2 regions of the Massilimicrobiota sp. An142 genome follow, and region 1 is predicted to be linked to the other one. Evidence: a T-box and tRNA genes for the amino acid it is inferred to sense, from the RefSeq annotation. Region 1 holds a T-box; the other holds one or more tRNA genes.

Region 1 (4,445 bases):
GCTTTAATTGCATCAGTAGGAACACCTGCTGCACCAGGAGCAGGAGCTGTTATCTTATTTACTATTTTGACTGGTATGGGATATACAAATGATGGGGCATTATTGGCTTATTCATTAATTTTAGCAATCAATAGACCAATTGAAATGCTTGTGACATCATTAAATGTTGTTGGAGATTCAGCAACTTCTGTTATTGTTGGTAAAAAAGAAAATATGTTAGATGAAGATATTTATCATAGTTAAGTAGACTCAAATTGAGTTTACTTTTTTAATCATTATATTTGCTTAAAGTAAATTTCAAAAATAAATCTACACTTTCTAGATAATATAGAATCTAATTTTTGATATTGATATAATGCAGATGGAACAGCAATAACGGTAGGTGGTTATGCCTTAGTCGTGGGACGAAGGCACGTGATCCTTCGTTGACATAGATATCCATTTAATAGATGGAAATATGAAAAACGGAGGTGATGGACATGACATCTTATGAGATGGTCATGATAATGTTAGGCATACTGACATTTATCATGACAATGATAAGTGTTATAGTGAAATTGCTTCTTATTATTATTGATAAGAGTACAAAAAAATAACTACCTCGTGCTTAGGATAAATTGAGATAGTTATTTTTCTCAAACAAATCTAAGGCATAACCGCTTATTGGCTGTTCCTTTTCAATTACATTATAGTTTATGTTATTTTAGAAGTCAATATACAAAGAATGATATTTGCTTAAAGTAAATATCAAAAATAAATCTACACTTTCTAGATAATATAGAATCTAATTTTTAATATTGATATAATGCAGATGGAACAGCAATAACGGTAGGTGGTTATGCCTTAGTCGTGGGACGAAGGCACGTGATCCTTCGTTGACATAGATATCCATTTAATAAATGGAAATATGAAAGACGGAGGTGATGGACATGACATCTTATGAGATGGTCATGATAGTGTTAGGAATACTGACATTTATCATGACAATGATAAGTGTTATAGTGAAATTACTTCTTATTATTATTGATAAGAGTACAAAAAAATAACTACCTCGTGCTTAGGGAAAATTGAGGTAGTTATTTCTCCTTAATTTAATCTAAGGCATAACCGTTTATCGGCTGTTCCTTTTTTCAATTACATTATAGTTTATGTCATTTTAGATGTCAATATACGAATAAATATATCTATTTATATGAATATTTAATAATGTTATAATATATTTAAAAAGTAGAGGTGTTTTAAAGATGAAATGCATAATAAGAAAATGGAAAAGAGAAGATGCCGAAGATTTATATCAGAATATTAATGATTTAAGAATTTTAAATAATTTAACAGATCGTATACCTTATCCATATCATTTACAGGATGCCTATGATTATATAGAAGCTATGTTATCTGCTGATGAAAATGAAATCTTTGCTTTTGCGATTGAATATGAAGGACATGTTGTTGGCAGTATTTCTGTTTTAAGACAAGATGATATTTATCGTAGAAGTGCAGAATTAGGATATTATTTAGGATATTCTTATTGGGGAAAAGGTATTATGAGTGAAGCTGTGAAACAGACATGTCAATATGTTTTTGAACATAGTGATATAGAGAGAATTTTTGCGGCTCCTTTTGATTATAACCCAGCCTCACAAAGAGTCTTAGAAAAATGTGGTTTTGAACGAGAAGGTATTTTACGTAAGAATGGCTTTAAAAATGGTGAGTTTCATGACATGATAATGTATTCTTTGATTAAATAATTATTGAAATTATCAAGTCTTATGCTATAATCAGTATATCAAATCGTTGCATTGGATAAGTAAATGTGAAATCATGATAGAGAGCTGATGGTTGGTGTAAATCAGTATGAGGAAACATTGAAATCTACCAATAAGAGAAGCTAATCACTTCCGGTTGAACCGTTATCTCATAAAAGTTATCAGTTTGATAAGAAATAGGGTGGCACCACGATAAATTCGTCCCTTGTAAAAGGTGCTTTTTATTTTATTGAAAAAGGAGAAATGAAAAATGATTGATATTGCTATACTAAGAGAAAATCCAGAAGCTGTAAAAGAAAATATGCGAAAGAAATTTCAGCATGATCGTTTACATTTAGTTGATGAAGCTTTTGAATTAGATAAAGAATATCGTGAAGCTCTGACAAAAGCAAGTGAACTTCGAGCTATGCGTAATTCATTATCTAAAGAAATTGGACAATTTATGCGTGAAGGAAAAAAAGATTTAGCTGAAGAAAATAAAAGAAAAGTCAGTGAAATGGCTGATACTTTAAAAGAATTAGAAGCAAAAGAAGTTGAATTAGGTCCAAAATTAAAAGAAGTGATGATGAAAATTCCTAACTTTATTGATGATAGTGTACCTATTGGAAAAGATGACAGTGAAAACGTTGAAATTCAAAAATATGGAGATCCTGTTGTTCCTGATTATGAAATTCCATATCATGCTGATATTATTACAAAATTAAATGGTTTAGATAAAGAAGCAAGTGGAAGAACAAGTGGTAATGGTTTCTATTATTTGATGGGTGATATTGCTAGACTTTCTTCAGCCATGTTATCTTATGCCAGAGATTTTATGATTGATAAAGGATTTACTTATTGTATTCCTCCATTTATGATTAGAAGTGATGTTGTGACTGGTGTTATGTCATTTGAAGAAATGGATGCTATGATGTATAAAATTGAAGGTGAAGATTTATATTTAATTGGAACAAGTGAACATAGTATGATTGGTAAATTTAAAGATCAGATTGTTAAAGAAGAAGAATTACCAATTACATTAACTTCATATTCACCATGTTTTAGAAAAGAAGTTGGTGCTCATGGTATTGAAGAACGTGGTATTTATCGTGTACATCAATTTGAAAAACAGGAAATGGTTGTTTTATGTAAACCAGAAGAAGCTATGGAATGGTATGATAAAATGTGGTCATATACTGTTGAATTATTTAGAAGTTTAGATATTCCTGTAAGAACACTAGAATGTTGTAGTGGAGATTTAGCTGATTTAAAAGTTAAATCTTGTGATGTAGAAGCATGGTCACCTAGACAGAAGAAATATTTTGAAGTTGGATCTTGTTCTACATTAGGAGATGCGCAAGCTAGACGTTTAGGTATTCGTACAAAAGGTGAAAGAGGAACATATTATGTCGCAACTCTTAACAATACTGTTCTAGCAAGTACACGTGCATTAATTGCATTTATTGAAAACAATTATAATGAAGATGGAAGTATTTCTATTCCTGAAGTCTTAAGACCATATATGGGTGGAAAAGAAAGAATTGGTTAAAATTCAAAAATGACATGGTGTCCTGGATAAAAATCCGGGGCATTTTTTTATTTTATAAAGATATAAAAAAGCTGCAAAGATGCAGCTTAGATCTTATATAAGGTGATGTAAAAGGCAATAGTGATAAATACCATCATCACATACATGACCACATATATCATCAGCAATCTCTTTCACTTGTGATGAAGCATTTTCCATTGCAACACCTGTCCCTACTGTTTGTAACATTTCTATATCATTATTTCCATCACCAAAAGCGAGAGCCTGTGATGCATCTAATTGATAATAGTCAAGAATTTTTTGAATACCAATACCTTTACCACTTTGAGCAGGAATAATATCAACAGCTCTATCCCACCATGCTGTAATTTTAGCATTTTCTACATTGTCCATAAGAATTGAATAATCTTTTTCTCTACAACCAACCATTATTTGATAAACTTCATCTTTAGCGACTTCATTAAAATCATCAGCAACTTCTACTTTCATTTTGGCAAAGTCAAAATATTGTACCAAATCATCATCTTTTCCATTGCTGGCAATTCTGTTTTTTGTAGCAATGGATAATGGTCTATGTAGTTTTTTGGCATTTTGAATAATTTGTTGAACATCATAAGATGGAATAGGGAAGTTTGAAATATCTTGATCCTTTGTAAAACAATAAGAACCATTAAAAGTTAAGAAAGCATCAAATTCAATCCCATCAAAATGTGGTAAACTCATGGGTGTTCGACCAGTTGCTAAACAGATTCTGATTTGATTTTCTTTTAATCTTTTTAATGTTTCAAGCATTTTTTGAGATATTTGTTTTTTATTCATATCAATAAGTGTTCCATCAATATCAAAAAAAATGATTTTTATTGTTTTCATATAAATCTCCTTTATATTGAGTGATATATATTATTGTATAATTTTTAAGTTTATATATAAAGATAAATAATGATTTTGTTTGAATATTCGTACATATCAAATTTATATTCAAGACAGTCATAAAGACATCATTTAGATAATTTTGGTGTTTAGAAGGTTATTTAATATTGAGAAGAATACGAACTAACAGTATCCTTTTTAAAACTATCGTAGTGATTTAAAACATTAACAATAGAACACGAATTATTTAACTTATCATCAAAAGTTGAAGTTTTATAAAG
Region 2 (4,445 bases), on a different contig from region 1:
TGTTGGTTTTCCTTTACCAGCACCTAATAAAGCTTCTGCTAATCCAGCAACATTAGCATCATTATCAATAAATACAGGTAAGTTAAAACGACTTGAAAGTTTTTCACAAATAGGATAATTTTCAAATCCAGGTAAATTTGTTGCCATAATCATGACACCACGTTCAGTATCTACAGGTCCAGGAACACCAATTCCAATCCCCTGAACATTATTGATACCACCACAAATTGAATAATCTAAACTTTCAATTTGTCTTATAATTTTTGAACAAACATAATCTGGTCCATTTTCTCTTTCTGTTGCATCTTTGACTTCACTATATGATTGTCCATTTTCATCAACCAAAAGAGTACGTACGTTTGTTCCACCTAAATCAATCCCAATATAATATTTCATCTTAGTTCTCCTTCCTTGATTTATATTTATTATACAATAAAATCAACTGTTTTCATAGATTCTTTTCATGAAACAATGCATTTTTCAAAACTTCTAAGTTTTGTGGTAATGGACATGTTATGACATGATCCTGTAAGTATTTTAAAGAACCTATCGGTTTAACAAAACAGATGGAATAGGCATGTAAAAATTGATTTTGAAAATGATAAGTCTTTTTCAAATAACGATTCAATTCAAAATCTCCATATTTACTATCTCCAATCACTGGATGTCCAACACTTGATAAATGCAGACGAATCTGATGGGTTCTTCCTGTAATGATTTTAACTTTCAATAAAGAATATTTTTGATTAGATTTAATGTTTTCAACAAGCGTATGCATCTTTAAAGCCCCTTCAGTTGAAGGTGATACCATTCTTGCAAGTGAGCGATCGCTATCTTTTTTCATATATCCAATCAACTCACCACTAGGCATATAGCCTTTACAGATTGTCAGATATGTCTTGTCAATGCAATGACGTTTTTTCATCATCTCATTTAAATCCTGCAAAGCACGCATCGTTTTTCCAAAAATCACAATGCCACTGGTATTGCGATCGAGACGATGGACTGGTCCAGGAGTAAATCCTAATGTCTGTTGAGGATCATATTCTCCTTTTTGATGTAAATAAGTTAAAACCTGATTTGATAATGTATTGACATCTTCATGAATATCTTCATGAACCAGCAAGCCAGCTGGTTTATTGACAATCAATACATTGTCATCTTCATATAAAACATCAAAAGTAATTGGTAAATCAAAGATACTTTGAGGTTTTGTGAGCTCTAAAAAGCGATCTTCATATAAAAATAATTCTACCTGATCCCCTTTTTTTAAAATATAGTTTTCTTTCACCCTGACACCATTAACTTTCACATCTTTTTTTCTTAACATTTTATAAATCAGCTGTGGCGGTGCCTGACATAATAATTTCTTTAAATATTTATCTATTCTTTGGTTTTCATAATTTTCATCTATCATTAAAGTTTTCATTTCATCACCATTTTCATTCTATCAAAATTTCTTAAAAAAATACACAATTTTATTTGAAAGCCTTTACATCTCTTAAAACTCTGTTATAATTATTTATGTTAAGTGGTTGTCACTTAAACATACCCCCCTATTATCACCCTAACGTGTAAATAATAGAGATAGAAGAAAGTATGCTCCCCCGCATACTTTCTTTTTCTATTTTATGTTATAATATGGAGGAGGTGAAAAATCATGGAAAAAGAGATTCAAAGAACACTTATTTATGATGGTAAAATTATGCAAGTCACAAGAGAAGAAGTCGAATTAGAAAATGGTGAACATGCCTATCGTGAAGTTGTTTATCATCATGGTGGTGTTTGTATCTTAGCTGTTAAAAATCATCAAATCATTCTTGTGAAACAATTTAGATATCCTAATCGTATTCAAACTATTGAAGTGCCTGCTGGAAAGTTAGAAAAAGATGAAGATCCACAAGATTGTGCCTTTCGTGAATTAGAAGAAGAAACAAATAATCGTGCTCGTGACATGAAATTTATTATGAAAGTTTTACCTTCTCCAGGCTATACAAGCGAATGGCTTTATCTTTATGAAGCAATTGATTTTGAAGAAGTCAATGATGCTTTAGCTGGTGATGATGATGAGTTTATTGATATTATCAAGCTGGATATTGATGAAGCTTATCAAAAAGTATTAGACGGTGAAATCGTTGATGCAAAAACAGTCATTGCGATTATGTATGCCTATCAAAAAGATCATCAATGATAAAGTGGTAAAGCCACTTTTTTCTTTTATAAACAAAAAAACTATTCCTTGATGGAATAGTTATCATTTTATATTGGCGGTCTGGACGGGGCTCGAACCCGCGACCTCCGCCGTGACAGGGCGGCATTCTAACCAACTGAACTACCAGACCAATATAACAACTGCCAAGGGTTTACATAAATGGCGGAGACAGAGGGATTTGAACCCTCGCGCCAGTTTCCCGACCTACACCCTTAGCAGGGGCGCCTCTTCAGCCTCTTGAGTATGTCTCCTTCAGTTGCCTAACTATAATAACATACCTTTTTAAAGATTTCAATACTAAAATAAAAAAACTTTATACAAAAAAAGAGTTAGCGAACTAACTCTATTTATTAAAGAATTGTGGTAAATAATCTTTATGTGCTTCTAATAATTCATCAATCACAATATTAGCAATTTCATCACTTGGACATAATGGATTCATATTTAAAGCTGTCACTGCTAAATCACGATCACCTTTGATGGCTGCTTCAATAACTAAACGTTCAAATGTTTTCATCATATGAACATATCCACTAATTGGTAATCTTAAATCTCCTGTTGCGATAGGTTGTGGACCATCTGCAGTAATACGACAAGCCACTTCTACTGCACTATCCATTGGTAAATCAGCAATAGCGCCATTGTTTCTGACATCTACATATTGAATATCACCTTTATTTGTATAGATAGAAGCAATTAAATTACATGCTGCATCAGAATATTTAGCACCTCCACGCATTGCTAATTGTTCTGGTTTTTCCTGAAGTTCTTCATGACTATATAATTCAAATAATTCTTCTTCAGTCTTGCTGACAACTTCTCCACGAACTGTTCCTGTTTTCAATTGTTCTAATTCTTCTTCTAATTGTTCTTTTGTATAGAAATAGTAATTATGATATGGACAAGGAATGGCTTTTAATCCTTTGATAAATGATGGAGAGTATGGTAAAGATACGAAGTTTTTCATTTGAATTGTATCTTCAGGTTTCAAATATGCATATTTATGCAATAATTCATCAAAACGTGAAACCCCATCAACAAAAACATCAGTTGCAAAAATAAAGTGGTTAACCCCTTGAACTTCCATTGTCACTTGACTTTCATCAACATTTAACATTTTTGCAAAACCAGCAACCATATTCACTGGAACATTACAAAGTCCAATGGCTTTTTTAAAGTTTGTATAGCGTAAAATAGCTTCAGTCACCATTCCAGCTGGATTTGTAAAGTTGATTAACCATGCATTTGGACATAACTCTTCAATATCTTTAACAATATCTAAAATCACAGGAATTGTACGGAAAGCTTTGAACATTCCTCCAGCTCCATTTGTTTCTTGTCCAATTAAACCATGGCTTAATGGAATTCTTTCATCTAACACACGCGCTGGTAAACGTCCAATACGCATTTGTGTTGTGACAAAGTCTGCATCTTTTAAAGCTTCACGACGATCATAACTTAAAATGACTTTCATTGGTAAGCCTGCTTTTTTAACCATACGCTTTGCCAACGCACCAACTGTTTCTAATTTTTCACGTCCTGCTTCAATATCTACTAACCATAATTCTCTTACTGGTAAATGATCATATCTTTTAATAAATCCTTCTACTAATTCTGGAGTATAACTGCTTCCTCCACCAATTGTTACAATTTTAACACCATCTTTATTCATTTTGAGCACCTCTTTCTTCTTGATGATTTCATTATAAAATAATTATTTAAAAAAGCAATGCAATGAATTGTTAACTATACCGGTATAGTTTAGAATGTGATATACTATCTTTAAGGAGTTGATCAATATGACCAAATATGAACGTTTAGCTCAATCATTAGAACAAGATATCATGCAACAGGTTTATAAACAGGGAGAACGTCTGCCTTCGATTGGAACTATGGCTAAAAAACAAGGATGTAGTAAAGAAACAGTGATCAAAGCTTATCAATTATTGATTCATCAACATTTGATTTATGCCAAAGCACAAAGTGGCTATTATGTACTTGGTTCCCCTATCTTACCAATATCCAACACAAAAGAATTTTCACTAGAAACAGGGAATCCTGCAATCAAAGCAACATCTTTAGAAGATGCCAAACATTGCTTATCATTAGCTATTGAAGAATATAGAGAATCTTCATTGAACCTGTCTTTACAAGGTGTTCAATCTTTACGCCAGACTTTAGCCGACTTCTTTTTGGACATGGGCATTTATACTCAAGAAAGTTCTATCTATCT

Evidence for each region. A T-box is a leader RNA that pairs with one kind of tRNA and senses whether it is charged. The one in region 1 lies ahead of serS (serine--tRNA ligase), so its partner is inferred to be a tRNA-Ser.
Region 2: it encodes a tRNA-Ser, which carries the amino acid that the T-box ahead of serS (serine--tRNA ligase) is inferred to sense. The anticodon was not compared.

The regions. Positions count from the first base shown of each region.
Region 1 covers NZ_NFLD01000030.1:8,608-13,052, reverse strand. The annotation lists gene B5E87_RS11625 (dicarboxylate/amino acid:cation symporter) at 1-243, shown strand, start outside; gene B5E87_RS11620 (GNAT family N-acetyltransferase) at 1,245-1,748, shown strand; T-box leader at 1,786-1,975, shown strand; gene serS (serine--tRNA ligase) at 2,017-3,294, shown strand; gene B5E87_RS11610 (Cof-type HAD-IIB family hydrolase) at 3,388-4,164, opposite strand.
Region 2 covers NZ_NFLD01000002.1:38,466-42,910, reverse strand. The annotation lists gene B5E87_RS01315 (ROK family protein) at 1-396, opposite strand, end outside; gene B5E87_RS01310 (RluA family pseudouridine synthase) at 449-1,429, opposite strand; gene B5E87_RS01305 (NUDIX hydrolase) at 1,661-2,191, shown strand; tRNA gene B5E87_RS01300 (tRNA-Asp) at 2,266-2,342, opposite strand; tRNA gene B5E87_RS01295 (tRNA-Ser) at 2,373-2,463, opposite strand; gene B5E87_RS01290 (6-phospho-beta-glucosidase) at 2,556-3,884, opposite strand; gene B5E87_RS01285 (aminotransferase-like domain-containing protein) at 4,012-4,445, shown strand, end outside.